DNA from 3 places in the Cellulomonas sp. P1_G12_2 genome. Region 3 is predicted to be linked to each of the others. Evidence: riboswitches for the same ligand, from Rfam matches in the RefSeq annotation. Region 3 holds a riboswitch; each other region holds the start of a gene.
The links. Region 3 has a riboswitch for S-adenosylmethionine ahead of AC1DXT_RS15915 (LLM class flavin-dependent oxidoreductase). Riboswitches for the same ligand answer to the same signal wherever they lie in the genome.
Positions count from the first base shown of each region.

Region 1: linked by a shared signal. The riboswitch ahead of AC1DXT_RS19715 (glutamate-5-semialdehyde dehydrogenase) and the one ahead of AC1DXT_RS15915 (LLM class flavin-dependent oxidoreductase) in region 3 are both predicted to bind S-adenosylmethionine.
Region 2: linked by a shared signal. The riboswitch ahead of AC1DXT_RS01745 (methylenetetrahydrofolate reductase) and the one ahead of AC1DXT_RS15915 (LLM class flavin-dependent oxidoreductase) in region 3 are both predicted to bind S-adenosylmethionine.

Region 1 covers NZ_JBFUBX010000010.1:781-10,645, reverse strand. Annotated here, with positions in the region: gene eda (bifunctional 4-hydroxy-2-oxoglutarate aldolase/2-dehydro-3-deoxy-phosphogluconate aldolase) at 1-487, opposite strand, end outside; gene AC1DXT_RS19750 (SDR family oxidoreductase) at 535-1,290, opposite strand; gene AC1DXT_RS19745 (zinc-dependent alcohol dehydrogenase) at 1,287-2,321, opposite strand; gene AC1DXT_RS19740 (C-terminal binding protein) at 2,318-3,331, opposite strand; gene AC1DXT_RS19735 (SDR family oxidoreductase) at 3,328-4,104, opposite strand; gene AC1DXT_RS19730 (IclR family transcriptional regulator) at 4,101-4,913, opposite strand; gene kduI (5-dehydro-4-deoxy-D-glucuronate isomerase) at 4,953-5,792, opposite strand; gene AC1DXT_RS19720 (MFS transporter) at 5,875-7,233, opposite strand; SAM riboswitch class IV at 7,691-7,798, shown strand; gene AC1DXT_RS19715 (glutamate-5-semialdehyde dehydrogenase) at 8,072-9,382, shown strand; gene AC1DXT_RS19710 (hypothetical protein) at 9,438-9,590, shown strand; gene nadD (nicotinate-nucleotide adenylyltransferase) at 9,617-9,865, shown strand, end outside.
Region 2 covers NZ_JBFUBX010000001.1:345,725-355,589, reverse strand. Annotated here, with positions in the region: gene hrpA (ATP-dependent RNA helicase HrpA) at 1-1,649, shown strand, start outside; gene AC1DXT_RS01770 (ABC transporter permease) at 1,643-2,425, opposite strand; gene AC1DXT_RS01765 (ATP-binding cassette domain-containing protein) at 2,425-3,333, opposite strand; gene AC1DXT_RS01760 (TetR/AcrR family transcriptional regulator) at 3,415-4,551, shown strand; gene AC1DXT_RS01755 (DNA-3-methyladenine glycosylase I) at 4,621-5,223, shown strand; gene AC1DXT_RS01750 (hypothetical protein) at 5,296-5,511, shown strand; SAM riboswitch class I at 5,604-5,699, shown strand; gene AC1DXT_RS01745 (methylenetetrahydrofolate reductase) at 5,779-6,804, shown strand; gene metE (5-methyltetrahydropteroyltriglutamate--homocysteine S-methyltransferase) at 6,810-9,143, shown strand; gene AC1DXT_RS01735 (alpha/beta fold hydrolase) at 9,196-9,865, opposite strand, start outside.
Region 3 covers NZ_JBFUBX010000004.1:411,184-421,048, forward strand. Annotated here, with positions in the region: gene AC1DXT_RS15880 (GNAT family N-acetyltransferase) at 1-47, opposite strand, end outside; gene AC1DXT_RS15885 (DUF1684 domain-containing protein) at 44-865, opposite strand; gene AC1DXT_RS15890 (dipeptide ABC transporter ATP-binding protein) at 862-2,487, opposite strand; gene AC1DXT_RS15895 (ABC transporter permease) at 2,484-3,374, opposite strand; gene AC1DXT_RS15900 (ABC transporter permease) at 3,393-4,340, opposite strand; gene AC1DXT_RS15905 (ABC transporter substrate-binding protein) at 4,337-5,977, opposite strand; gene AC1DXT_RS15910 (NtaA/DmoA family FMN-dependent monooxygenase) at 6,012-7,391, opposite strand; gene AC1DXT_RS15915 (LLM class flavin-dependent oxidoreductase) at 7,391-8,545, opposite strand; SAM riboswitch class IV at 8,807-8,927, opposite strand; gene AC1DXT_RS15920 (GNAT family N-acetyltransferase) at 9,058-9,549, shown strand.

The sequences.
Region 1 (9,865 bases), on a different contig from region 3:
GGTTCTTCGGGCCGATGCCGCCCGTCGGCACGAAGCCGACGTGGCCGAACGGTGCCGCGAGCGCCGCGATCGCCGGAGCGCCGCCGGAGGTGCCGGCCGGGAAGAACTTGACCGTGGTCAGCCCAAGCTCCAGCGCGGCCTGCACCTCGGTCGCGGTGACCGCGCCGGGGAGGGCGAGCACTCCGAGCTCCTGGCAGCGCTCGACGACCGCGCGGCTCAGACCGGGCGAGACGACGTAGCGGGCGCCGGCCGCGACGGCCAGGTCGACCTGGGCGACGGTCAGGACGGTGCCGGCACCGACGAGGATGTCGCCGCGGCCGGCCATCACCCGGATGGACTCCTCGGCAGCAGCGGTGCGGAAGGTGACCTCGGCGACGGGCAGGCCGCCGGCGACCAGGGCTCCGGCGAGCGCGTCCGCGTCGGCCGCGTCGTCGAGCACGACCACCGGCACCAGGCGCGCGGTTCGTAGGGCAGTCAGGACGTCCATGGCGAGACTCGATTCATCGGTGGTGTGCAGCGGGGGAGTGCGGGAGCTCAGCGGGCCATCCAGCCGCCGTCGACGGCGAGGACCTGGCCGTGCACGTAGGCGGAGGCCGCGGAGGCCAGGAAGACGACGACGTTGCCGATGTCCTCCGGCTGACCCCAGCGGCCGGCGGGGATGCGGGCCGAGAGCTGCTCCAGGCGTGCCGGGTCGGCGAGCAGCGCGGCGTTCATCTCGGTGGCCATGTACCCGGGCGCGATCGCGTTGACGTTGACGCCCTTGCTCGACCACTCGTTGCACAGAGCCTTGGTGAGCTGGGCTACGCCGCCCTTGCTCGCGGCGTAGGCGGCCACGGTCAGGCCGCCCTGGAAGCTCAGCAGGGACGCGAGGTTGACGATCTTCCCCTCACCGCGCTCGAGCATCGGCCGGCCGAACAGCTGGCACAGCTGGAACACCGCCCGCAGGTTCACGTCGAGGACGCGGTCCCAGGCGTCGAGGGGGAAGTCGACCGCGGGGTGGCGGTCCTGCGTGCCGGCGTTGTTGACCAGGATGTCCACCCGGTGCTCGGCGAGCACCTGCGCCGCGGTCGTGGCAAGCGCGTCCGCATCGGCCAGGTCGAGGGCGACGAACTCCACCCGTCGGCCGAGCGTCGTGGCGCGCTCGGTGAGGGCACCGGGCAGCCCGCTGCGACCGAAGACGATGACGTCGGCGCCGGCCTCCAGGAGAGCGGTCGAGATGCCGAGGCCGAGGCCGCGCCCGCCCCCGGTGACGGCGGCGGTCCGGCCGTGCAGATCGAACGGCGTGCTCATGAGTCGGCCTTTCCTGGCAGGGGGGTGACCAGGACCTTGAGGCAGTCCTGGCCGGACGCCGCGGCGTCGAGCGCGGCGGCGACGTCGTCGAGCGCGAACGCCCGGGTGGGGAAGCCCTCGAGCAGCCCGTCGGCGATCAGCTCGATCGCACGCGTGACGTCCGCCGAGGTGTAGACGCGCACCCCGACGACCGACTGCTCCTTGAAGCAGACGGCTTGCAGGTCGATCGGGGTCGGCTGCTTGTAGACGCCGACGATGACGATGCGACCCCGCACGCGAGTGGTGGAGGCGAGCTCGGCGGCCACCGTGGGATGAGCGGCGGAGTCGAACGTGGTGTCCGCGCCCTCGCCCCCGGTGAGGGGGATGAGCGTCCTGGCCATGGTCGAGTCCGGTGCGACGACGGTGAACCCGAGCCCGGCGGCGACCTCGCGGCGCCAGGCGCTCGGCTCGGTGACGACCACGTGGGCTGCTCCGGCGTGGCGTGCGACGAGCGCGGTGAGCACGCCGATCGGGCCGGCGCCGTAGACGGCGACGGTGTCGCCGGCCTGCATGCCGGACAGGTCGACGGCGTGCACCGCGACCGCGAGCGGCTCGGCGAGCGTCGCCGTGCGGGGATCGACGCCGTCAGGTACCGCGTGCAGCACCTCGGGCGGGAGCGCGACGAGCTGCGCCATCGCGCCGGGTGCGTCGATGCCGTACAGGCCGAGCCGGCTGCACACGTGCGTCAGCCCGTCCCGGCACGCCTTGCACTCGCCGCAGCTGATCAGCGGCTCGACGACGACCAGCGTGCCCGCCGGGGGGCCGGTGGCTCCCGCCGTCTCGACCCAGCCTGACATCTCGTGGCCCAGGATCAGCGGGGCGGCCGCCCGCGGGTGCATGCCGTGCAGGATGGACAGGTCCGTCCCGCAGATCCCGTCGTAGGCGATCCTCACCAGCGCCCAACCCTCGGGCACCTCGGGGACCGGCACCTGCGTGACCTCGACCGAGTCGGCCGCGAGCCAGCGGGCCGCGGTCATCGTCGCCGGGATCATGCCGCCACCCCGCACGCGCTGTTGCGGCCGGGGGCTCCGAGGACCTCGGGGTTGACGATGTCGCGGGGTGCGCGGCCGGCGCAGACGTCGAGCGCGTTGGCGATCGTGCGGCGCTTGAGCTCGTCGTACGACTCCTCCGTGTACCAGGCCAGGTGCGGGGTGAGCACCACCGAGTCGAACGTGGTGAGCGGGTGCCCCGGCGGGAGCGGCTCGGTCTCGTGCACGTCGATCGCCGCACCGAGGATCGATCCCGTGCGCAGGGCCTCGACCAGCGCGTCGACGTCGACGACGCCCCCGCGGCTGGTGTTCACCAGGATCGCGTCCGACCGCATCCGCGCCAGCTGCGCGGCGCCGATCAGGTGGCGGGTGAGGTCCGTGAGCGGGGTGTGCAACGAGATGACCTGTGCACGTGCGAGGAGCTCGTCCAGGCCGACGGAGGCGAAGCCGTGGAACGACTCGGCGCCCGGTGCGGCGGCGATGTCGTAGCCGATCACCTCGTAGCCGAGACCGGCCGCCTTGCGCGCCGTGGCCGTGCCGATCAGGCCCATCCCGATGACCCCGAACACCCGCCCGCGGGTCTGGAAGAGCGGACGGACCGCCGGCAGGTCGAACGAGCCGGCACGCAGCCCGCGGTCCAGCCGCGGGATGCCACGGGCGGCCGCGAGTGCCAGGCCGATCGCGTGGTCGGAGACCGACTCGGTGCCGTAGTCGGGCACGTTGCACACGGCGATCCCGCGCGCGGTGGCGGCGGCGACGTCGACGGAGTCGACCCCCACGCCGTAGCGGCCGACGACGCGCAGCCGGGGCAGCGCGTCCATGACCTCGGCGGTGATCTGCGCGTACTGCACGAGGATGGCGTCGGCCTCTGCCGCGTGAGCGACCAGCTCGGCGGACGTCCGCGACTGCGTGAGGACCAGCTCGGCACCCGCCGCGTCGGCGATCTCGTGCTCGGCCGCGAACGAGTCGTGGTCGCACTCGGTGATGACGACGCGGGCGTCGGTGACCGTCATCGGGCGAGCCATCCACCGTCGACGGGCAGCGTGATGCCGTGGACGTAGTCCGCGGCGCGGGAGCACAGGAACAGGACCGCACCGGCGATGTCGGCCGCCTCCGCCCAGCGTCCGGCCGGGATGCGGTCGAGGATCGCCTTGCTGCGCTCGGCGTCCGCGCGCAGGTCCGTGGTGTTGGCGGTGGCGACGTACCCGGGGGCGACCGCGTTGACGTTGACGCCCAGGGGCGCCCACTCGTTGGCCAGGGCCTTGGTCAGGCCGGCGACCGCCGACTTGGAGGACGTGTAGCCGGGCACGTTCACGCCGCCCTGGAAGCTCAGCAGCGACGCGGTGTTGACGATCTTGCCGCCGCCGCGCGCGATCATCGATCGACCGACCTCGCGGGACAGGATGAACGTCGAGCGCAGGTTCACGTCGACCACGTAGTCGAAGTCCTCGTCCGTGTGCTCCGCTGCCGGAGCCCGGCGGATGGTCCCGCCGTTGTTGACCAGGACGTCGACGTCCCGACCGGCCAGGTCCGCGGCGAGCGCGGTGACCTGTTCGCGCACCGAGAAGTCGGCCTTCAGCGGGGTGAACGTGCGGCCGAGTCCCTCGACCACGGTCCGGGCCGCGCTCGCGCCCTCGGGCAGGTCGTAGCTGACCGCGACGATGTCGGCGCCCGCTCGCGCCAGCGTCTCGACGATCGCGAGCCCGATGCCCTGGCTGCCGCCGGTCACGACGGCGACCTTCCCCTCGAGGCTGAACAGGCTCTCCGTGTAGCTGGCGATCGTCATAGGGGTCGGGCTCCTTGGGGTGTGGGAGAGTGCGAGACGGGCTGGTGGCCGAGTGCCGCGGAGATCTTCGTGGCCGTGTCGGTGGCCATCGCCGCCATGTCCTCGATCTGCTCGAGCGTGTGCTCGAGCAGCAAGGTCGAGATGCTCACGCCGTACCCGACCCGTCCGGTGTGGTCGCGGACGGGTGCCGCGACGCAGCCGAGGCCCGGGACGTTCTCCTCGCGGTCGAGGGCGTAGCCGGCGCGGCGGACCGCGTCGATCTCGACCTGCAGGGCCGCGAGCGTGGTGATCGTGTGCGGCGTGCGGGCAGGCAGGCCGGCTCGGGCGGAGAACCGGGCGAGCTCCTCGTCGGACCGGTCGGCGAGCACGACCTTGCCGACGCCCGTCGAGTGCATCGGGACGGCGAGGCCCACCCGCGAGGGCATCACGTACGGCTTGTCGGGGTCGGCGCGGATCAGGTAGACGATCTCGTCGCCGTTGACCGCACCGAGGTGCACGGTGCACTGCGTCGCCGCCACCAGGTCGTCGACGAACGGGCGGGCGATCGCCGAGATGTCGATGCGGGAGAGCGCCCGGCCGGCGAGGGACAGGATCTTCGGGCCGGGCAGGTAGCTGCCGTCCGCCGCGACGGCGATGAACTGCCGGTCCGCGAGCGTGCTGAGGATCCGGTGCGTCGTCGCCTTCGCCAGCCCGGTGGCCTGCACCACCTCGGTGAACCGCGAGTGCGTGAGTGCCGCCTCCAGCACGAGCAGCGTCTTCTCGCTCGCGCTCGCCCCTGCACTCGTCCTGGTCCCGGTCGTCGTCGTCACGTTCCGTCTCTCCTTCGTCGTCGGTCGTCGTGCGTGGGGTCAGCGCAGGTCGGTGATGGGGAAGCCGTCCATGTCGTCGAACGACTGGTTCTCCCCGGCCATGGCCCAGACGAACGAGTAGCTCGCGGAGCCGACGCCCGAGTGCACGGACCAGCTCGGGGAGATCACGGCCTCGCGGTCGCCGACCACGACGTGCCGGCTCTCGGTCGGTTCGCCCATGAGGTGGATGACGCGCGCGTCGGACGGGAGGTCGAAGTACAGGTAGCACTCGGTCCGGCGGTCGTGCGTGTGCGCCGGCAGCGTGTTCCACATGCTGCCGGGGTGCAGCCGGGTGACGCCCATGACCACCTGGCAGCTGCGGACGCCCTGCTCGTGGATGTACTGGTTCAGTGTGCGGCGGTTCGAGGTGAGGGGGTCGCCGAGCTCGCGCTGGGTGCCCTGGCCGGCCTCGACGAGCGTCGTGGGGTAGGCGGTGTGGGCCGGCGCCGAGATCAGGTAGAAGCCCGCCGGACCCTCGTCCCCGTCCACGTCCGTCGACTCGAACGACACGACCTGCGCACCGCGGCCGATGTACAGGCAGGAGCCCTTGGTCAGCTCGTGCTTCGTTCCGTCCACCGAGATGGTCCCGGTGCCGCCGACGTTGACGACGCCCGCCTCGCGGTGGTCGAAGAAGTGGTCGGAGCGGATCTCCGGGAAGGAGCCCAGCTCGAGCGCGGTGCCGACGGGGCTGATGCCCGCGAGCACGATCCGGTCGTGGTGGGTGTAGACGGCCTTCACCTCACCCGGGACGAACAGGTCCTGGACCAGGTATCGGCGGCGGAGCTCGGCGGTGTCCATTCCGGGCACGTGCTCCGGGCTCGTGGCGTAGCGCTGGTCCATGGAAGGCCTCTCAAGGTTGATCGGGGGTCGAGGGCCGTGCCGGGTGCGGATCGTCGACCTGCACCCGGCACGGGCCGTGCTGCTAGGCGTCCTCTTCGAGCAGCAGGTCGCGGTCGACCGTCTCGGGGGCGAACAGGGTGGTGACGAACGTGATGCCCATGATCACGACCATGTAGACCGCGACGGGCCACCAGGAGCCCGTGGCCCAGGTGATGAGCGCGGCGCAGATGAACGGTGCGAGACCGCCGCCGAAGACGGAGGAGAACTCGCGCCCGAGGGCGACACCGGCGTAGCGGTACCGGGAGCCGAAGAGCTCGGGGAAGTACGCGGCCTGGACGCCGACGGTGGCCTGCGAGGCGATCATGAAGCCGACGACGATGACCAGGCAGATCAGGACGAGGTTGCCGGTGTTGAGGATGAGGAACGCCGGGACCGCGAAGAGCATGAGGAACCCGGTGACGATCAGGTACATCCGCTTGCGCCCGAACCGGTCGGACAGGATGCCGAACACGACGGCGGAGACGCAGGCGCACAGGGCACCGAGGAGCAGGAACTTCGGGATGAGCTTGGAGTCGACGTCGAGGTAGTTGATCAGGTAGGCGCCGATGAAGACCTGGAAGACGTACGAGTGCGAGTTCGCGCCGATGTTCATGAAGAACACGCGGGCGAGGTGCTTCTTGCCGTGCTTCCACACGTCGACGACGGGCGAGTCCTTCTTGGCGGCCTCGATCGCGCCCTCGGCCTTGAGCTCCTCGAAGACCGGGGACTCCTTGACCTTGCGACGGATCACGTAGGCGGCGATCGTCACGAAGATCGAGCTGAAGAAGACGAGACGCCAGCCGTAGGACAGCAGGGCCTCCTCCGGCATCATCTGCACGAGGATCCACACGACGGCGCCCATGGCCGCACCGGCGGCCGCGCCCACGAACACCAGCGACGAGAACCGGCCGCGCTTGCCCTTGGGGGCGGTCTCCGTCAGCAGCACGATGCCGCTCGCCTGTTCGGCGCCCGCGCCGAAGCCCTGCAGGAACCGGGCCATGAGCAGCAGGATCGGGGACCAGATCCCCACGACCGCGTAGGTGGGCAGCAGGCCGATCGCGAACGTCGCGGTGCCCATGAGGAACAGCGTGGCGACCATGACGAACTTGCGGCCGAGGCGGTCGCCGTACTTGGAGAAGAACAGTCCACCGAGCGGGCGTGCGCCGAAGCCGACGAACAGCACGCCGAACGACGCGAGCATCCCGGAGATCGGGTCCATGTCGGAGAAGAAGATCTTGCTGAAGATGATCGCCGACGCGGTGCCGAAGATCGTGAAGTCGAAGTTCTCGAGCGCGGTCCCGATGCCACCGGCCCAGGCTGCTCGGCGCAGGTTCTTCTGATCGACGGGGGGAAGGACGCCGTCCGCGGTCGCGGGCGGTGGCAGGACGATGTTTCCGGTCACAGGACACCTGTCTCATGGGAGCTCGCACGCCCTGCCGTCATCGGCCGGGCTGGAGACTCGGGGCGCGAGCAAGGTGCCCGCGGTCGCGCAGATCGAGACAGCCTTGTCTCGCGTCTAGCTGGCACTCCTTGTTCGGCTCACGACGTGAGCGCGTTCCCGGGGGGATCCTCGATGGAGGCTCGGGGCACTGGTGCTGCGCGATTCCGGAGTGCTGGTCTGTATGGAACTCAGTTCCGGTACGTGGAACAACGTAGAGCGGGCTTTCCACGGAACCAGGGGTCGAAGGTCCTGTTCGTCCGATCCGATCCGGTCCAGCGCCGACCCTGCTGATCCCGGAGGTGGGTCGCATCGGTTCGCCATTGACCGACCACTCCGACGGCCACCCCGCACATCCCGCGATGTGAGAAGCCGTCCCGATCGTTGACATCGTCGCGCTCGGAGCCGACCCTCCTGCGCGGGTCAGGAGCTCCGCCGTCTGGCTCGGCAGGCGGAGCAGCAACCCTCCGACGTGTGGGGTGCTCCCGAGCAAGACCCGGCCAGCCTGGACGGCGGGCGAACGTCGACCCCCAGGGATCAGCCATGTCCGTCGATCTCCTCCCGTCCACCGTCTCCGCGAGGTACGGCGGCGCGGCGCCCACCGACGTCGCCACCTCGGCCCCGTCCTGCCGTACGAGCAGCAGCAGGACGTCCTGCGCCGGTTCGCCGGGGAGGTCGTGCCGCTGGTCCGTGCCGAGGTGTCGACCACGCTGTGGGGCCCCGACGACCCCGGGCGCGCACGCGGGCTCGCGGCGGCGGACGCGTCTCTCGTCGGCGTCGGCGGCGGGACTACCCTGACCAGATGACCACCTCGCTCGAGCAGCCCGTGCACGACGCCGTCGAGACGCCCGACGTCGTCGCACAGGTTCGGGCGGTCGCGGAACGGGCCAAGGTCGCGTCCCGCGCGCTCGCCACGGCTACCCGGGCCACCAAGGACGCGGCCCTGCGCGGCATGGCGGACGCCCTCGTGGCGGCCACCCCCGAGATCGTCGCGGCCAACGCGGTCGACCTCGAGCGCGGCCGGAGCAACGGCACCTCCGCGGGCCTGCTGGACCGCCTCGCGCTGACACCGGAGCGCATCGTGGGCATCGCCGACGCCCTGCGTGAGCTCGCCGCCCTGCCCGACCCGGTGGGTGAGGTGGTCCGCGGCTCCACGTTGCCCAACGGCCTGCGCATGAGGCAGGTGCGCGTCCCGATGGGCGTGGTCGGCATGATCTACGAGGCGCGTCCGAACGTGACCGTCGACGCCGCGGGGCTGGCGCTCAAGAGCGGCAACGCCGTCATCCTGCGGGGCGGCTCGGCCGCGGCCGCGAGCAACGAGGTCATCGTCGAGGTGCTGTCGAGGGCGCTCGTCGCACAGCGGCTCCCCGGTGCGCTCGTGCAGTCGATCGACGCCTGGGGTCGCGAGGGCGCGGTCGCCCTCATGCACGCCCGCGGGCTGGTCGACCTGCTGGTGCCCCGCGGGGGAGCGGACCTGATCCAGACCGTCGTGCGCGAGTCCACCGTGCCCGTCGTCGAGACCGGCGTGGGCAACGTGCACGTCTACGTCGACGAGACCGCGGACCTCGCTGTCGCCATCCCGATCCTGCTCAACTCCAAGACCCAGCGCGTCGGCGTCTGCAACGCCGCCGAGACGCTGCTGGTGCACCAGGCCGTCGCCGACGAGTTCCTCCCGGTCGCCATCGCCATGCTGGCCGACGCGGGCGTCACCATCCACGGCGACGAGACCACCCTCGCGCTCGCCCCCGACGAGGCCGACTGCGTGCCGGCCACGGACGAGGACTGGGCCACCGAGTACCTGTCGCTCGACCTCGCCGTCCGGGTGGTCGACTCGCTCGACGAGGCCCTCGAGCACATCCGCGAGTGGAGCTCGGGCCACACCGAGGCGATCATCACGCAGGACCTGGCGTCCTCGGAGCGGTTCGTGGCCGAGGTGGACTCCGCGGCGGTCATGGTGAACGCCTCCACGCGGTTCACCGACGGCGGCCAGCTGGGCCTCGGCGMGGAGATCGGCATCTCCACCCAGAAGCTCCACGCCCGCGGGCCGATGGGCCTCGGCGAGCTCACGACGACCAAGTGGATCGTGCACGGCGACGGGCACGTCCGACCCTGATGCCACAGTCCCGCGTGCGACACTGTTCGCTCCCGCCCACCCCTGGAGGAATGTCGTGCATGCTGCCCTGATCGCCGCGGCTGAGGCCGCCGAGCACACCAACGAGCTGCCGTTCCCGCCCGTGGTGTTCGGTATCGGAGCGTTCGTCGGTCTCGTCGCCATGCTGCTCATCACGTTCGCCTTCCGCAGCGTCGGGACGCGCCACTGACCGACGTACCGAGAGGGACCGGACCGATGACGGAGCCGCCGCACAGGACACGCCTGGGCGTGATGGGCGGCACGTTCGACCCCATCCATCACGGTCACCTGGTGGCCGCGAGCGAGGTGGCCGCACGGTTCGATCTCGACGAGGTCGTCTTCGTCCCGACGGGGCGGCCGACGTTCAAGCTCCACCAGGACGTCACCGTGCCCGAGCACCGGTACCTCATGACCGTGATCGCGACGGCGTCGAACCCGAGATTCACCGTGAGCCGGGTCGATGTG
Region 2 (9,865 bases), on a different contig from region 3:
TGGAGGCGCGCGCCCGCCGACGGGACCTGGTGGTCGACGACGACACCCTCTTCGCGTTCTACGACGAGCGCGTCCCGGACGACGTGGTCTCCAGCCGGCACTTCGACCAGTGGTGGAAGTCGGCCCGGCGTGACGACCCCGACCTGCTGACCTTCACGCGCGAGCTGCTGGTCGGCGAGGCCGGCGCGATCGACGAGTCGGCGTTCCCGTCGCGCTGGCCGCAGGGCGATCTGCGCCTGCCGCTCACGTACCAGTTCGAGCCTGGTACAGAAGCAGACGGCGTGACTGTACACATCCCGCTGTCGACGCTCGCCCGGCTGATGCCCGAGGGGTTCGGCTGGATGGTCCCGGGCCTGCGCGAGGACCTGATCACCGCCACGATCCGCTCGCTGCCCAAGCCGGTCCGCGTCCAGCTGGTCCCCGCGCCCGACGTCGCCCGCGGCGTGGACGCCTGGATCACCGAGCACACTGCCGACTGGGAGGACACCGTCCGCGCGGGCGACGCCGCTCCCTCGTTCCGGGACGTCTTCCGCCGGGCGGTCCGCGAGCTGCGTGACGTCGACGTCCCCGAGGACGCGTTCGACGACGACCGCCTGCCGGCGCACCTGCGGATGACGTTCCGCGTGGTGGGCGACCGTGGGGGAGTGGTGGACGAGGGCAAGGACCTGCAGGTCCTGCAGCGCCGGCTCGCGGACCGCACGCAGAAGGCGGTGGACGACGCCGTCCGCACCGCCGTGCGCGCGGCGATGGAGGAGGCCCGCAAGGCAGCACCCCCGGAGGCGCCCGCCGCGAGCCCCGCGCCCGCGATCGACATCGAGCGCACCGGCCTCACCACCTGGCCCGCGGACCTGCCGGAGCTCCCGGAGGTCGTCGAGGTCGGAAAGGTCCGCGCGTTCCCGACGCTCGTCGAGGAGGGGCAGTCGGTCGCCGTCCGCGCACTGGCCGACGAGTCGCAGCGTGCCGTGGCGTCCCGCCGCGGGCTGCGCCGGCTGCTGGCGCTCGACGTCGGCCTGGCGCCTGCCCGGATCACCACACGCTGGACCGGCACGCAGGCCCTCACGCTCGCCGCGAGCCCGTACCCGAGCACGGACGCCCTGGTCAGGGACGTGCAGCTCGCCGCGATCGAGCACCTGATCACGGAGCCGGTCCGCACAGCCGACGCCTACGCCCGGCTCCGCACGACCACCCGGGACCGCCTCGAGGACACGGTGTTCGCCGTCGTCACCGACCTGGTCGCCGTGCTGACGGCGTGGCGCGAGCTGGATGCCGAGATCCGCGCCCGGTCGAGCCTCGCCCTGCTGGCCACCGCCCAGGACATCCGCGCCCAGGCGGCGCGGCTGGTGCACGACGGGTTCGTCAGCGAGGTCGGCGTCGCCCGGCTCCCACACCTGACCCGCTACCTGCGGGCGGCCCGCCACCGGCTGGTGAAGGCCGCGGACAACCCGCAGCGCGACGCCGACCTGACGTGGCAGGCGCAGGACGTCGAGGCGCTCTACCGCCAGCTCGTCGCGAAGCACCCGCACGACGCCGGCCTGACGGAGATCCGCTGGATGCTCGAGGAGCTCCGCGTCAGCCTGTTCGCCCAGCAGCTGGGCACCCCGGTCCCTGTGTCGACCACCCGCATCAAGAAGGCGCTCGCCGCCTACTGACCGCGTCGGAACAGCACGGCCGCCGCCAGCCGCGCGACCACGAAGATCCCGACGCACCACACCACCGCCGCGAGCGCCGAGCCCCCCGCGCCGGTGCCGAGCAGCAGCGCGCGCAGCGTGTCGGTGATCGGGGTGATCGGGTTGTAGGTCGCGATCGTCTCCAGCACCGACGGCATCGACTCCGGCGGCACGAACGCGCTGGACACGTACGGCAGGAACAGGATCGCGAAGGTGAACCCGCTGGCCGCCTCCGGCCCGGACGCGACGACCCCGATGGCGACGGCCACCCACGTGAGCGCCAGGACGAACAGCCCGATGAGGCCGATCGCGGCCAGCCACTCCAGCGGGGACGCGTCCACGTCGAACCCGATGAGGAACGCGATGCCGATCACGAGCGCCGTCGAGACGGCGTTGCGCGCCATGCTGGCGACGACGTGCCCCGTGAGCACGCCGGTGGAGCGGATGGGCAGGGACCGGAACCTGTCGATGATGCCGCCGGTCATGTCGCTGGCGACGTCCACGGCCGTGGTCGACGAGCCGTAGCCCGCCGTGAGCAGGACGATCCCGGGGACCACCCAGTTCACGTAGTCGCCGCCGGTCTGGATGGCGCCGCCGAACACGTAGACGAACAACAGCAGCAGGATCACGGGGAGCATCACCGCCATGAGGACGGTGTCGAGCTGGCGCAGCGACCGGCGGATGCACCGGCCGATCAGCGCGGCCGTGTCGTGCGCGGTCCAGCCGAGGGCCGGAGGTGCAGGGGCGAGCGTGGTCATCAGAACTCCCGGGCAGCGACGAGGGCGGGTGACTCGGAGGCGACCGGGCGGCCGGTCAGGGTGAGGAAGACGTCGTCGAGCGTGGGGGAGCGGACCTCCCAGTGCTCGACGTCGATCCCCCGGCGCTCGACGTCGGCCAGGATCCGCCGCACGTCCGGCACCGAACCGTCGGTCAGCAGACGTTCCTCGGTGCCGTCCTTGAGGCGCAGCTCGACGTGCGCAGAGCCGACCGCCCGCTTGAGCTCCCTCGCGGTGCCGTCCGCGATCACCCGGCCGTGGTCGATGACGGCCACGCGGTCGGCCAGCTGGTCTGCTTCCTCGAGGTACTGCGTGGTGAGCAGGACGGTGGTGCCCGACGCGACCACGGAGCGGATGACGTCCCACAGGTCGTTCCGGCTGCGCGGGTCGAGGCCCGTGGTCGGCTCGTCGAGGAACACCACCTGCGGCCGGGAAAGGAGGCCCACGGCCAGGTCGAGGCGCCGCCGCATCCCGCCGGAGTACGTCTTGACCACGCGCCTGCCCGCCTCGGTGAGGTCGAACAGCTCGAGCAGCTCGGCGCTGCGGGTGCGCACCTCGGCGCGCCCCAGGTGGGCGAGCCTCGCCATGAGGTGCAGGTTCTCGGTGCCCGTCAGCAGGTCGTCGACCGCCGCGAACTGCCCGGTGAGGCTGATGGCCGCGCGCACCTGAGCCGGCTGACGCACCACGTCCTTGCCCGCGACGTACGCGGTGCCGCCGTCGGGCCGCAGGAGCGTGGACAGGATGCGGACCGTCGTGGTCTTGCCGGCGCCGTTGGGGCCGAGCAGGGCGAGCACCTCCCCCTTGCCGACGTCGAGGTCGACGCCGTCGAGCACGGTCAGGTCGCCGTAGGACTTGCGCAGCCCCCGGGCGACGACGACAGGAGCAGTCATCGCGATCTCGCTTTCTGTGTATGTCGTAAACTGTGTGTGTACTTCATACACACTTGTAGGATCACGGGTCAAGGAGGTGCCGTGGACGACGACGAGGCACGAGAGGCCGAGGAGGCCCGCCGCGAGGCCGAGCTGCTGCGACGCGACCGCGAGAAGGCCGAGCGCGCGGAGGCCAAGGAGGCCGAGCGCGCCAGGAGCGACCTCGAGAAGGCCGACCGCGACGCCCGCAAGCAGGTCGAGCGCCGCGAGCGCGACCGCCTGAAGGCCCTGCAGGACGCGGCCAAGGAGGAGGAGCGCCGACGCAAGGAGCAGGAGCGAGCCGCTCAGCAGGCGGTCAAGGAGGCGGCCCGCCAGCTCCGGGAGGCGGAGAAGGCGCAGCGTGCCGCGGCCCTGGCCCAGCAGCAGGCTGCGCGCGAGGCGGAGAAGGCGCGCCGGCACGCCGTGCGCGTGGCCGGCTCCGAGGGCGCGCCGATCGACCTCCCGCCCGGGATCGCCGTCCTGTGGCGCACACCGGCCCCCGGCCGGCCCGGGCCGCGGCCGGGTCTGACGCTCGAGCAGATCGCCGACGCCGGCATCGCGCTGGCCGACAGCGAGGGGATCGAGTCCGTGTCCATGGCCCGGCTCGCCGAGTCGCTCGGGTTCACCACGATGTCCCTGTACCGGTACGTCTCGTCCAAGGACGAGGTGCTCAGCCTCATGTCGGACCGGGCGTCGGGCCGGCCGCCCGTCCTCGGGCCCGAGGTGGGTGGCTGGCGGGAGCGGCTCGAGCTCGTCCTCGCCGTCCAGCAGCCGATCCTGCGCGCGCACCCGTGGCTGGCGCGGGCGTCCGCGGTCCTGCACGCGGTCGGGCCCGGGCGGCTCGCCTGGATGGAGGCGATGCTCTCGGCGCTCGACGGCACCCCGCTGTCGGAGGACCAGAAGGTGGGGGCGATCGGCCTGCTCGCCTCGCACACCCTGGACCAGCTGCGGATCGGCGAGGAGCTGAGCGGCGCCGGGCGCACCGCCGCGGTCGGCACCACCGCCGGGGGAGCCCTGCCGCCGGACCTGGGAGAGCTCATCACGATGCTCGCCTCCGCGGACGAGCACCCCACGCTGCTGCGGGCGGCAACCGCGGGCGCCTTCTCCTTCCCGGAGGACGCGCCCGAGGACGACGAGCTGGACTTCGGCACCGTACTCATCCTCGACGGGATCGAGCGGCTCATCACCCTGGCCTCCTGAGCCGCCCACAGCCCCGTCGCCTGCACAAGCGGCGGTCACGATGTCGGCGCGGCCGGGCAGACTCGACGCATGACCTCGCCCGACGCCCCGCGCACCGGCCGCTGCTTCGGCGACGGCACCCCCCTGTACGAGCAGTACCACGACGAGGAGTGGGGCAAGCCCGTCCACGACGAGCACGCCCTCTACGAGCGGCTCGCCCTGGAAGGCTTCCAGTCGGGCCTCGCCTGGATCACGATCCTGCGCAAGAGGCCCGCGTTCCGCACGGCGTTCGCGGACTTCGACCCGGAGGTGGTCGCGGAGTTCGGTGACGACGACGTGGCCCGCCTGATGGCCGACGCCGGCATCGTGCGCAACCGCGCCAAGATCGAGGCGACGATCGCCAACGGCCGTGCCCTGCGCGAGCTGCACGCGGCGGGTCGCACTCTCGACCAGGTCCTGTGGTCGCACGCCCCCGACCGGACGGGTTACCAGCGCCCCTCGGGCTGGGCGGGCGTGCCCGCGCAGACGCCGGAGAGCCGCGCGCTGGCCAAGGAGCTGAAGTCGCTCGGGTTCCGGTTCGTCGGCCCGGTCACCGCCTACGCGGCGATGCAGGCGTGCGGTGTCGTCGACGACCACCTGGCCACGTGCCCGGCGGCGTGGGGCTCTGCCGGCACCGGAGAGCTTGCCGGGTGAGATTTGCTTCTGGCGGGTGATCGTGCGGCTGCCCTCTCGGCACCACGCACCCTGCGGACTACAGTGCCAGCCATGACGGAGATGCCCGACCCTGACGTTCGGCGTGATGCCGCGCGCGAGGCGGCCGAGGCGCTCACGGACAACGTCGTCCCCGATGCAGAGATCCTCGAGGCCGTCCAGGTCGGGCTGCTGTCCGTCCCGGCCGGCTCGCCGAACTCGTGGTTCGACGTCCCGTCGCAGCGCAGCCGCATGCGCTCCTCGAACCTGGCCCCGCGCCGCCCGCACTAGACGGGCGCCGAAGCAGACATGCTCCGCGGACGGCGCCGTCTCACGGGTCGATCACTGTTGCCCAGCATGTGATCTGCGGACTACCATCGCGGCTACCATCCAGAGCGGCCGAGAGACCTGGCTCGACGACGCCGCAGCAACCCCCCTCCTCGCGAGGGTGTGGGTGCTTCCGCCAGGGGCGATGGAGTGAGTCATGCCCCCACAGGACACCTGTCCCCGCACCACCCCGGTGCCGACGACCCCGCCGGCCGCGCCGTGAGCGCAGCCGTGGCTGAGCCCCGCACCCCCGGGCTGCACACCGCGCCCGCCCGCCGGGCGCAGAACGCGAACGACCGCCCGACGATCTCGTTCGAGCTCTTCCCGCCCCGGAACCCCGACGCGGCTCCCCGCCTGTGGGCCACCATCCGCGAGCTCGAGTCGGTGCACCCCGACTTCGTCTCGGTCACCTACGGCGCCTCGGGCAAGACGCGACTCACCACGCGCGCGCTGGTCCGCCGGCTGCTGCAGGAGACGTCGCTCAACCCGATCGCCCACCTGACCTGCGTCGGGACCTCGCGCGAGGAGATCACGACGATCGTCGGGGAGTTCCTCGACGAGGGCCTGCGGTCGTTCCTCGCCCTGCGGGGCGACCCGCCCACGGACCAGAGCGACTGGCAGGCCCACCCGGACGGCCTGCAGACCGCGGGCGAGCTGGTCGAGCTCCTGCGCGAGATCGAGGCGCAGCGGTGCCTGGACAGCCCGTCGCAGGCGGTGCGGGCTCGGGTGCGACCCCTGTCCGTCGCGGTCGCGGCGTTCCCGCGCGGCAACCACGCCACGGGCGGCACCCGCGCGCAGGACGTCGCCTCGCTGCTGGCCAAGCAGGAGGCCGGCGCCGACTTCGCGATCACGCAGGTGTTCTTCGACGCGGACGACTATCTCGGTATCGTCGCGGAGGCCCGTGAGGCCGGCGTGACCATCCCGATCATCCCGGGCATCATCCCGACCACGGACCCGGCCCGGCTGCTGCGCGTGCAGGAGCTGACCGGCGTCCCGGTGCCGAAGGACCTGATCGACCTGCTCGGATCCGCCGACGACGAGCTCGACCGTCATCGCCGGGGCATCCGGGCCAGCGTCGACCTGGTCAACGGCGTCCTGGACGGCGGCGCACCCGGCGTCCACCTCTACACGTTCAACCAGCACCACGCCGCACTTGACCTGCTCGAGGGTGCACACCTCGACGGCGGAGCTCGGACAGCTCCCGACCTGGCCAGCTGGCCGCAGGACACGGCACCCGCCCGACCCCCGAGGGACTGAACCACATGACCGAGAACCGCCCGATCTTCCCCGCCAGCTCCGTGCTCGGCTACCCCCGCATCGGCCCGCGCCGCGAGCTGAAGAAGGCCCTCGAAGCGTTCTGGGCAGGTCGCACGTCGGCCGACGAGGTCGAGGCCACCGCCGCCGACCTGCGTCGCCGCACCCGCACGCGGCTGGCCGAGCTCGGCCTGGCCACCGACGTGCCGGCGATCCCGAGCGCGTTCTCGTTCTACGACCAGGTGCTCGACGCCACCGCCGTGATCGGCGCTGTCCCGGCCCGCTTCGCGGACGTCGTGGGCGCCGACGGGTCGCTCGACCTGGCCGGGTACTCGACCGTGGCCCGCGGCCGCGGCGACGACCTGCCGCTCGAGATGACCAAGTGGTTCGACACCAACTACCACTACCTGGTCCCGGAGATCGGCCCGGAGACGACCTTCCGCTACGCGAGCACCCGCCCGGTGCGCGAGTTCACCGAGGCCCTCGCGGACGGCGTCCTCACGCGTCCGGTCATCGTCGGCCCCGTCACGTACCTGGCGCTGGCCAAGGCCACGGAGGACGCCCCCGAGGGCTTCGCCCCGATCGACCGCCTGGCGGACCTGCTGCCGGTCTACGCCGAGCTGCTCAAGGACCTCGCCGCCGCGGGTGCCACCTGGGTGCAGCTGGAGGAGCCCGCCCTGGTCTCCGACTCCGTCGCCGTCCCGGCCGAGCAGCTGCTCGCGTCCGTGATCGAGGCGTACCGCGCGCTGGCCACCGAGCTGACCCCCCCGGAGCGCCCGGCCATCCTGGTCGCGGCCCCCTACGGCGACCTCGCCGCGGCGTTCCCGGTGCTCGCCGCGACGGACGTCGAGGCCATCGGCATCGACCTGATCCGCGGTCACGCGCCTGCCGAGTCGGTCCCGGGCCTGGAGACCAAGACGCTGGTCGCCGGCGTGATCGACGGCCACAACATCTGGCGCGCGGACCTGGACGCCAAGCTGGCCGTCCTCGAGCAGCTCGAGGGCCTCGGCGCGGCCGCGGTCACCGTCGGCACCTCGACGTCCCTGTTCCACGTGCCGCACACGCTCACGGACGAGCCGAACCTCGACGAGACCCTGAAGACCTGGCTCGCGTTCGCCGACGAGAAGGTCGTCGAGGTCGTCACCCTGGCCGAGGGTCTGACCGAGGGCCGCGAGGCCATCCACGAGCAGCTGCTCACCGCCACGGACGCGGTGAACTCCCGCCGGACCGCACCCGGCGTCGTCAACCCGGAGGTCCGCGACCGCGTGGCCGCCCTCGGCGAGAATGCGTTCAGCCGCGGCTCGTTCGACGAGCGCAAGGTCGCGCAGGCCGCCCGGCTCAACCTGCCCCCGCTGCCGACGACGTCCATCGGCTCCTTCCCGCAGACCACCGAGATCCGCACCGCGCGCGCTGCGTTCGGCAAGGGCGAGCTGACGGAGGCGCAGTACGACGAGGAGATGAAGGCGGAGATCCGCCGGGTCGTCGAGCTGCAGGAGAAGATCGGCTTCGACGTGCTGGTGCACGGCGAGCCCGAGCGCAACGACATGGTCCAGTACTTCGCGGAGAACCTCGACGGGTTCGCCGTGACGCAGAACGGCTGGGTCCAGTCCTACGGCTCGCGCTGCACGCGTCCGTCGATCCTGTGGGGCGACGTCTCGCGGCCGAAGCCGATCACGGTCGAGTGGTCGTCGTACACGCAGTCGCTCACGGAGAAGCCGGTCAAGGGCATGCTCACCGGCCCGGTGACCATCCTGGCCTGGTCGTTCGTCCGCGACGACCAGCCCCTCGGCGACACCGCCAACCAGGTGGGCCTTGCCCTGCGCGACGAGATCGCCGACCTCGAGGCCGCCGGCATCGCCGTCATCCAGGTGGACGAGCCCGCGCTGCGCGAGCTGCTGCCGCTGCGGGTCGAGGACCACGCCGCGTACCTCGACTGGTCGGTGCGCTCGTTCCGCCTCGCCACGGCCGGGGTCCGCCCCGACACGCAGATCCACACGCACCTGTGCTACTCGGAGTTCGGCGAGATCATCGGCGCGATCGACGGGCTCGACGCGGACGTGACCTCCATCGAGGCGGCCCGCTCGAAGATGGAGATCCTCGGCGACATCTCGGCGGCCGGCTACCCGCGGGGGATCGGCCCGGGCGTCTACGACATCCACTCGCCGCGCGTCCCCAGCGAGGCGGAGGTCGAGGAGCTGCTCACGGAGGCCGTCAAGGCCATCGCGGTCGACCAGCTCTGGGTCAACCCGGACTGCGGCCTGAAGACCCGCCGCTACGAGGAGGTCGCCCCGTCGCTGGAGCACATCCTCGCGGCCACGCGGGCGGTCCGCGCCACGCTCTGACGCATGCTCACGGCCCCGGACACCTGCACAGGTGTCCGGGGCCGTCTGCGTCCTAGGGGGCACCCTGCGTGCCCAGCCACGTCAGGATCGCGTGGTTCGTCTCGTCGGGCTTCTCCTGCTGGATCCAGTGACCGGAGTCCAGGCTGACCACGTCCACGTGAGGCACGAACGTCGACAGGTTCTCCGACCTCACGACCGGATCGCGGTCGCCGTAGATCATGAGGGCGGGCTGCTGGATGACGGGGTCCACGTCCGCCAGCAGGTGCCAGTTGCGGTCGAGGTTCCTGTACCAGTTGATGCTGCCCGTGAACCCCGATGCGTCGAAGGCGGAGACGAAGACGGCCAGCTCGCTGTCGCTCATGACGGGCTCACCGCGTGGTGTCGCCGCTCTGGCGAGGTTGATCCACGCCATACCGGGCTGAGGCTCGGTGGGCGGCTCGTTCTTCCGGTACAGGTTGCGAAGGAACTGGAACGTGTTGTCGTCGAGCACGGCGTCGGCGACGCCCGGCTGTCGATTGAAGTGGACGAAGTAGAAGTCGCCGCCGAGAACCTGTTCCATGAGCTCGATCGGGGGGATCTCCCCGCGCTCGATGTACGGCAGGCTCAGGTTTATCACCTTGGAGACGCGGTGGGGATGCAACAACGTCAGTCCCCAGACGACGTTCGCGCCCCAGTCGTGACCGATGAAGAGGGCGTCCTCGTACCCGTAGTGGTCGAGAAGT
Region 3 (9,865 bases):
GACAGGGCCGTCCACCGCACCGTCAGCGTGGGGCTCGGCGCGGTCACGAGACGCCTCCTCGGGGGTCGCGCTCGCCGGCCCGCACCGCGAACGGCAGGTGGTTGCCCTGCACGGGAGCGGGGCACGTGCCGTGGTCGCTGAACGCGTACGGGAGGTTGATCGTGCGGTTGAGGTCGATCCGCAGGGTGTGCGCCTCCGGGTCCGCGTCCACGCTGAGCACGCGCCACGGCGCCAGGTCGTCGGCCTCGTCGCTGAACAGCACACCGGCCGAGCCGGGCTCGTGACCGGCGGTGAGTCGCAGGGTGTGCAGGACGCCGTCGCGCTCGAGGTCGATCTCCCCCACCAGCCGCACGTGGTGCACGAGCCCGTGCTGCGCCGCGCCGACCGTGGCCGCAACCGGCTCGTCGTACCAGCGGACGGGGACGTCGAGCACCCATGCGGGGTCGTACGAGAACGCGGGCACACCGACGAACTCCTGCCGGGCGGTGGCCAACGGATCCCGGACCCGCAGGTGGAGACGGCCGGTGCGGCGGACGAGCTCGACCACCACACGGTCCTCGTCCGACCGGCCCGCGGGCACGAAGGTCGCCACCAGGGTCGACAGGCCCTCACCGACCGTGCGCCGCCAGCTGCCGTCGAGGGGAGCTCGCGTCTCCGGGTCCTGCAGGCCGGCGCCCGACCGGACGAACGCGTCGTCGCCGTCGGTCCACCACTCGCCGGGCAGTCCCGGGACGCTCCGGGGCGCCGCGGTCAGCGCGTGCAGGCCGACGAGGCTGAGCCAGCCGTGGGGCTGCCGCAGCGCCGTCTCGCGTGCGGTGCGCCACCGCTGGAGATCGGTGGTCGGGTCCGTGGTCAGGGCAGTCATCGGGTGCTCCTCTCGGCGCGGCCGCCGGGGATCGCCCCGACCAGCTCGGCGGTGTACGGGTCCTGCGGGTGGTCGAACACGTCGGCGGTGGGACCCACCTCGACCAGGCGGCCGTCGTGCAGCACGCCGACCCGGTCCACCACCTGACGCACGACGGCCAGGTCGTGCGAGATGAACAGGTAGGTCAGGCCACGCTCGCGGCGGAGCCGGTCCAGGAGCGCCAGGATCTGCGCCTGCACCGAGACGTCGAGGGCACTGGTCGGCTCGTCGAGCACGAGGAGGTCCGGCTCGAGCGCGAGGGCCCTGGCGATCGCGACGCGCTGCCGCTGCCCGCCGGACAGCTCGCCCGGGCGCCGGTCGGCGTACGCGGCGCCCAGGGCGACCTGGTCGAGGAGCTCGACGACGCGGTCCCGCCGCTGTGCGCGAGTGCCCACGCGGTGCGACCGCAGGGGTTCGTCCACGATCTTGGCCACCGTGAACCGCGGGTCGAGCGAGGCGAACGGGTTCTGGTGCACCAGCTGCGACCTGCGTCGCAGGACCGCCCGGCCTGCGGCGTCGGACACCCGCGCACCATCGAGCAGCACGGTCCCCGAGTCCGGCGCCGTCAGCTGCAGGACCAGCCGCGCGACCGTCGACTTTCCCGACCCCGACTCCCCCACCAGGCCGAACGCTCCCCCGCGCGGGATGGACAGGCTCACGTCGTCGACCGCCTGCACCGTGCGGCCCGCGTGCCCGGGAAGCCGGAACGTCTTGCTCACCGAGAGCACCTCGAGGAGCGGGGCCGGGCCGACGTCGGGCACGGGCGCTCGCGGGGTCGTCACCGTCAGCTGCGGCGCCGCCGCCAGCAGCGACCGCGTGTACGCGTGCGCGGGAGAACCGAGCACCTGCGCGGTCCGTCCCTGCTCCACGATCTCGCCGTCCTTCATCACCACCACCCGGTCGGCGCGGTCGGCCGCCACCGCCAGGTCGTGGGTGATGAACAGGACAGCGGAGCCGGCGCGCGTGGTGACGTCGTCGAGCAGGTCGAGCACGCGGCGCTGGACCGTGACGTCGAGGGCGCTCGTCGGCTCGTCGGCGATGACCAGGGCCGGCTCGAGCGCGAGCGCGATGCCGATGAGCACGCGCTGGCGCATGCCCCCGGACAGCTCGTGCGGGTACTGCCGGGCGCGGGCCTCGGGGTCGCTCAACCCGACCGACCGGAGGATCTCCACCGCCTGCTGAGCCGCCGCGGCACGGCGGAGCCGCCCATGGATCCGGAGCACCTCGGCCACCTGGTCGCCCACGCGGGTCACCGGGTTGAGCGCGATGCCCGGGTCCTGCGGCACCAGCCCGATGCGCGCGCCACGGACCTGCCGCCACGCCTTCGAGGGCAGTCCGACGAGCTCGCCCTCGTGCAGCCGGACGCTCCCCCCGACCACGCGACCTCCGGTCGGCAGCAGCCCGACCACGGCGTGCGCGGTCGTGGACTTGCCCGAGCCCGACTCGCCCACCAGCGCCACGACCTCGCCCGCGTGGACGTCGAAGCTCACGCCGCGGACAGCAGGAACGCGCACGCTGGTTCTGCGATGGACCTCGTACTCGACCACCAGGTCGCGCACACGCAGGACGGGGGTCGCGTTCATCGGTGCGTCCTTCCCTCGAGCACGCGTCCCAGGCGGTTGGCGGCCAGGACGAGCGCCGCGATCACCAGCCCGGGAAGCGTGGTGAACCACCACGCGACCGCGAGGTAGTTGCGGCCCTCCGCCACGAGCGAGCCCCACTCCGGGGTCGGCGGCACGGCCCCGAACCCGAGGAAGCTCAGCGAGGAGACCGCCAGCACGATGACGCCCAGCTGCACGGTGGCCAGCACGAGGATCGGGCCGGCGGCGTTGGGCAGCACGTGCCGCAGGAGTACGGCCGGGCGGCGCGCCCCGGCCAGCACGGCCGCCTCGACGTAGGTGGTGGTCCGCACGCGGAGGACCTCGGCCCGCATGACCCGGGCGAACGTGGCCACCTCGGCGACGCCGACGGCGATCGCGACCTTGAGCGTGCCGAACCCGAGCGCGGTCACCACCGCGAGCGAGAGCAACAGGCCGGGGATGGCCAGCAGCACGTCCGTCGTCCGCATGAGCACCGCGTCGACGACCCCGCCGAGGTAGCCGGCGACCAGCCCCACGAACGCGCCCACGACGAGCCCGAGACCGAGGGCGAGCAGCGCCGCCTGCAGCGAGAGGCCGGTGCCGTGCACGGTGCGGGCGTACAGGTCGCGGCCCAGGTTGTCGGTGCCGAACCAGTGCGCCGCGCTCGGCGGGCTGAGCTTCTCGGCCGGCACACCGACCAGCGGGTCCGCGGCCGTGAAGAGTCCGGGCACGAGCGCCCAGCCCAGCACCACGAGGACGACCGCGAGCGAGGCGAGCACGCCGGGACGGGCGAGCGGGTGCCGGACCGGGCGAGCGCGCCGGACCGGGACCGCGGGCGCGGGGACGAGGGTCGGCGCCGCGACGGCCGGTGCGTGCGAGACGAGGGTCATGACGTGTCCTTCCGTGCGTCAGGCCGTGGAGGGGGTGCGGGAGATCCGCGGGTCGAGTGCGGGATAGGCGAGGTCGACCACGAGGTTGACGACCACGAACACGAGCGCGCCGACCACGACGACCCCCTGCACCACGGGGATGTCCTGGGCGCGGACGGCCTTCTCGACGAGTCCGCCGAACCCCGCGCGGGAGAACACCGTCTCCACCACCACGGCACCGGCCAGCAGGTTGCCGACCGCGATCCCGAGCAGGGTCAGCGCGGGCAGTGCGGCGTTGCGCGTGACGTGCCGCCACTGCACCCGGCCCCGGGACGCACCCTTGGCCAGCGCCGTCTCGACGTAGGGCGCGTCCCACGCGGTCCGCATCGAGCGGGCGAGCACCTGGGCGACCACCGCGGAGAGCGGGATGGCGAGGGTGACCGCCGGCAGGACGATGCTCGCGATCCCCTGGTTGCCGACCGCCGGGAACACCGGCAGCCGGAACGAGAACAGCTGGAGCAGCAGCAGCCCGATCCAGAACGTCGGCATGGACACCCCCAGCGGCGGCAGCGCCAGCAGCGCGCCCCGCAGCCGGGTCGACCGGGTCCACGACGACGTCGCCGCGATCGTTCCGCCGAGAAGCAGGGCGATCCCCAGGGCCACGCTGGTGAGCGCGAGCGTCTGCGGGAACGCGTCCGCGAGCAGCTGCGAGACCGGAGCGCCCGAGGTCACCGAGACCCCCAGGTCGCCCGTCACGGCCCGCCCGAGCAGCACGACGTACTGCTCGAGCGGCGGCCGGTCGAACCCGTAGCGGGCGCTCAGCTCGGCCACCTGCGCCGGGTCCACGGTGCCGCCGGGGTTGGCCGCGTCGAGCATGATGCTCACCGGGTCGCTCGGCAGCAGGTAGAGCACCGCGAACGAGACCGTGAACGCCGCCCAGAGCACGAGCACCGCCGCACCGAGCCGCCGCAGGACGTAGGCCGTCACTGGTCGGCGCCGATCCAGGTGTCGTGGAAGAGCAGTCGGGACGAGGCGTCGAACGTGAGGTCGTGCACGTCGGACGCGACACCGATGGACTGCGCGAGCTCGAACAGCGGGATCGCGAGGCCCTCGTCGAGGATCGTCTCCTGCGCGGTGCCGAGGTCGGCGGCGCGCGTGGCGGGGTCGGCCTGGGCCAGCTGCGCATCGAGCAGGGGGTCGAGCACCGTGTCCGCGGGCCGCTTGTTGATGTTGCGGAACTTCGAGGAGAACTGGGTGCGCAGGATGTCGCCGTCGGCGCGCGTGACGTTGTAGTAGTACGTGTCGTAGTCACCGGCGGTCAGCGCCGCCTGCTGCTCCGCCGGGGTCTGCTGCCGCACCTGGAGGTCGACGCCCACCGCCTTGAGCTGCTGCTGCGTGAGCTCGAGCACGGCCTGGCTGCCCGTGAACAGCGGCGCGAACACCACGTCGAACGAGAGCTTCTCGCCGCCCTTCTCGCGGATGCCGTCCGCACCGAGCCTCCACCCGGCGTCCTCGAGCGCGTCGGCCGCGCCGTCCTGGTCGAACGCCAGCTCGTCGGACAGGTCCACGTATCCGGGTGTCGTGCTGGCCAGCACGCTGGTCGCGGGCTTGAACGCGTCGCTCAGCACCGTGTCCACGAGCTCCTGGCGGTTGATCGCCACCTGGACGGCGGCGCGCACGGCGGGGTCGGCGAGCGGGCCGGCGCTCACGTTCGGCTGGAGCACGAACGCCACCCCGGGGTTGGTGCGCGTCAGCACCGAGCCACCGGAGCCCTCGACCTGCGGCACGTCCTGCGGCAGCACGTCGCCGACGGCGTCGAACTGGTCGGAGGCCAGCCCGCCGGACCGGACGCCCGACTCGGGGACGATCGTGAAGTCGATCTGGTCGAGGTACGCCTCGCCGGGGTTCTCGGAGACCTCGGACGGCCACGCGTACCCGTCCCGCCGGACGATCGTCGCGCCCTGGTCCTGGGTGTACTCCTCCAGCGTGAACGGGCCGGAGCCCACCACCGCGCCCTGGAGCCGCGCTGCCGGGTCGGCTGCCGCCGTGGCGTCGGACAGGATCGCCAGCGACACCGTGGACGTGGCCTGCAGGAACTGGGCGTTGGGCCCGGAGAACACCACGGTGACCGTGTGCTCGTCGTCGACGGTGGTCTCCTGGTAGCCCGCGAGGTAGGAGCCGGCGAGCGGCGCGGACGCCGCGAGGGGGCCGACGAGGGCGTCGAAGTTGGCCTTCACGGTGGTCGCGGTCAGGGGCGTCCCGTCCGAGAACGTGACGTCGTCGCGCAGGTGGAACGTGACGTGGGTGAGGTCGTCGCTGACGTCCCAGCTCTCCGCCAGCCACGGCACGATCTCGCCGGTCTGCGGGTCCTGGTCGGTCAGCGAGTCGGCCAGCTGACGGGCGATGTAGATGCTCACGTTCGAGCCGACCTGCTGCGGGTCGACGCCGCTCGGTGAGGCGCCGAGGGCGAACCGCAGGGTGCCGCCCGGGGTCGCGGCCTCGGTGCTGGCAGAGGTGGACGGGTCCGACGCCGCGGGCGTGCCCGAGCCGCAGGCGGTCAGGAACAGCGCGGGGACGACGAGGGTGGCCAGGGCGGCCGAACGGGCACGGGTCGAGCGGAGCATGGCGGGGTCCTTCGTTCGGGGTGGAGAGGTGGGGTCAGCCGACGAGGGCGCGGTCGGCGGTGGAGCGGGTGGCGCGGGGCGCCGGGCGGGAGAGGCCGAGGTGGTCGCGCAGGGTGGTGCCCGCGTAGTCGGTGCGGAACGAGCCGCGCTCCTGGAGCAGCGGCACCACCTGGTCGAGCACGTCGTCCAGGCCGCCGGGGGTCAGGTGCGGCACGAGGATGAAGCCGTCCGACGCGTCCTCCTGCACGTACCGGTCGATCGCGTCCGCGACCTCGGTGGCCGTGCCGACGAACCCGCCGCGCGACGTCACCTCGATGACGAGCTGCCGGATCGACCAGCCGTTCGCGTCGGCCAGCTCCCGCCACGCGGCCGCGATGCTCCGCGGGTCCTTGACGTGCCGGACGCGACCGCGGGTGATGTCGAGGTTCTCGATGTCCGGCTCGATCCGCGGCAGAGGCCCCTCGGGGTCGTGGTCGGTGAGGTCGCGTCCCCACACCTGCTCGAGGAACGCGATGGCCGTCGGCCCCGGCACCTGCTGCAGCCGGATCTCGTGGGACCGCTCGGCGGCGTCCTGCGCGCTGTCGCCGAGCACGACGGTCGTCGCCGGCAGGATCAGCAGCTCCACCGGCCGCCGACCGTGCGCAGCGAGGCGACCCTTGACGTCGGTGAAGAACGCCTGACCGGACTCGAACGTGGAGTGCGCGGAGAACACGACGTCCGCGGTGGCCGCCGCGAAGTCACGGCCGTCCGAGGAGTCGCCGGCCTGGAACAGCACGGGGTGCCCCTGCGTGCCGCGCGGGGTGGTGAACTCGCCGCGCACCTGGAAGTGCCGGCCCTCGTGGCGCACCTCGTGGACCGAGCCGGGCCGGACGAACTGCCCGGAGCCGGCGTGGGCGATCACCGCGTCGTCGTCCCACGAGTCCCACAGCGCCCGTGCGACCGCGACCAGCTCGGCCGCACGCTCGTACCGCTCGTCGTACGGGAGAAACCCGCCGCGCCGGAAGTTCTCGCCGGTGAAGGCGTCGCTGCTGGTCACGAGGTTCCACGCGGCACGCCCGCCGCTGAGGATGTCCAGGGTCGCGAACTGGCGGGCCAGCTCCCACGGCTCGTTGAAGGTCGTGTTGATCGTCCCGGCGAGCCCGATGCGGTCGGTGACCGCGGCGAGCGCCGCCAGCACGGGCAGGGTGTCGGGCCGACCCACCACGTCCAGGTCGTGGATCTGGCCCTTGTGCTCGCGCAGCCGCAGTCCCTCGGCGAGGAAGAAGAAGTCGAGCTTCGCCTCCTCGGCGCGCCGGGCCAGGTGCTCGAACGACGCGAAGTCGATCTGGCTGCCGGACCGTGGGTCGCTCCACACGGTGGTGTTGTTGACCCCGGGGAAGTGGACGCCGAGGTGGACCTGCTTGCGGGCGCCCATCAGGCGATCGCCGCGTAGCGGTTGACCGGGCGGGCAAGGCCCAGCTGGTCACGCAGCGTCGGACCCGCGTAGCTGTCGCGGAACGCGCGGGCCTCGCGCAGGAGCGGCACGACGCCGTCGACGAGGACGTCGAGGTCGGTGTGCAGCGAGGCCGGCCGGACGACGAACCCGTCGGCGGCACCGACGGCGGACCAGTCGAGGAACGTGTCGGCGAGGTCCCGGGCCGTCCCGACGTGCGTGAGGGAGTCGGTGTCCCACTCGACTCCTTCGAGCTCGGTGAGCAGGTCGAGCCGGGCGCGAGCGCTCGCGCGGTCCGGGCCGAGGACCACGAAGGCGTCGACGAGCACGCGCAGGTCGCCCGGCTCGCGGCCCGCCGCCGCCGCCGCGGCCCGCAGCCGGAGCCGCAGGTCGAGGGCCTGGTCGCGGTCCGTCGCGCTGACCCGGACCACGTCGGCGTGCCGCGCGGCCAGGCCGAACGAGGCGTCCGAGCCGACGCGCACCACGATCGGCGGCTGCCCCTGTGGCGGACGCGGCGTGATCGACGGCCCCTTGACGGCGAAGTGCACGCCGTCGTGCTCGACGTAGTGCAGCTTGGCGCGGTCGACGAACCGGTGCGTGCCCTGGTCGCGGATCTCCGCGTCGTCCTCCCAGCTGTCCCAGAGCGCGGTGACCACCTCGACGGCCTCCTCGGCCTCCGCGACGGCCCCCGCCTCGGTGAGCGCCGGGCCTCGGCCCACGTGCGCCGCATCCTGCTCGTCGTCGGTCCAGCTGACCTGCCACGCCGCCCGGCCGCCGCTGACGTGGTCGATCGTCGCGATCGCCTTGGACACGTGGAACGGCTCGGTGTGCGTCGTCGCGACGGTCGGGACCAGTCCGATCCCCCGCGACCGCGGGGCGAGCCGGGCGGCGACCAGCGCCGCGTCGAGCCGACCGCGCAGCGTGGTGGAGCGCGACGGCTGCAGCGAGAACGAGTCGTCGAGCACGACCAGGTCGAGGGTGCCGCGCTGGGCGACCTCGACGAGGTGCTGGAGCCGCTCGGCGTCGAACAGCCGCTGCGCCTGCGAGCCGTGCGTCCGCCAGGCGGCGGGGTGCGCGCCGGCGTCGCTGAGGTCGACGCCGAGGTGCAGCTGTCGGGGAGTGGTCGGGAAGGCCATGGCGAGGGTTCCGTTCTGAGGCGTCAGGGCGCGCCCGGCGCAGCCGTGTGCGGCGCAGGGGTGCGGGCGTACGTGGAGGGCGAGCGCGGACACCACGGCTCAGCCGTGGGCCAGGCGCTCAGGTGCCGGTCGGAGCCGGTCGGTCGGGGGGTGTCGTCAGCGACAACAGGCGCCGGGACAGCACGGGCGCAGGATCCAGAGAGCCGTCGTCGGCCGTCCGTCCGAGCTCATCGTGCGTCCCTTCGTGCCCGCCTGGCGGGCGCTGCGTCGTTGTCGGGCACGAGCAGGACGCTCGCGCAGGACCAGGTCGTCACCCGGGGCACCCCACACGCAGGAGGGTTGCCACCCAGCAAGCCGGGGCTTGTCGCTGGAATTCATGACCTAACAGGTCGGAAAAGTAGGCATAGGTTCCGGACGTGTCAATGGTCCGCGCCGAAAGTCCAGATGGTGGGACGGATCCGTCCGGTGCGACGATGGCGTCCCGACCACCCAGCAAGGGAGCACGCTCGCGCATGGGCCCGACGACCACCGGCGTGACCGTCGCCGCCGACGACCCGACCCGCCCCGACGTCCTCGAGCTGCTCGGGGAGCACCTCGCGGACATGTACGCGACCTCGCCGGCCGAGTCGGTGCACGCGCTCGACCCGTTGGCGCTCGCCGCCCCCGGCATGACGTTCTGGACCGCCCGCGCCGCCGACGGCGCCCTGCTCGGCTGCGCCGCGCTCAAGCAGCTCGGCCCGACGGACGCCGAGCTCAAGTCCATGCGGACCACCGCCGCAGCACGCGGCCGAGGGGTCGGGGCGACCGTGCTCGCGCACGTCCTGGGCGCGGCGGCGGCGCGCGGCATCCGGACCGTGCACCTGGAGACCGGGACGCAGGACTACTTCGCACCCGCACGCCGGCTCTACGAACGCGCCGGGTTCGTCGAGTGCCCGCCGTTCGCGGACTACCTGCCCGACCCGCACAGTGCCTTCTACCGGCTCGCGCTCGACGGGCGCCGCTGAAACATCTCGTATTCCGACCTGCCGTGTCCACAATAAGAGACGGTCCTGTTGCCCGAGCGGCAAGGCGGTCATCCTCGTCCCATGCAGACCCGCCGCGCCGCCTCGACGTGCTGTCACGTCGTCGTCATGGCTTCCGCGCGCCCCTGCTGTCCGCGGAACGTCTGAACGCGGCCCCCGTCCTCGGCCGAGCGTTCGACGCCCGGCCCCCGTCGATCTGCGACGGCCCACGGCGTGACGCGCGTGCCACCACTCCCGTCCCCCGCGGAGGAAACGCCCTCATGGCGTCCACCCAGCTCTCCGTCGCCCGGTCCTCGCG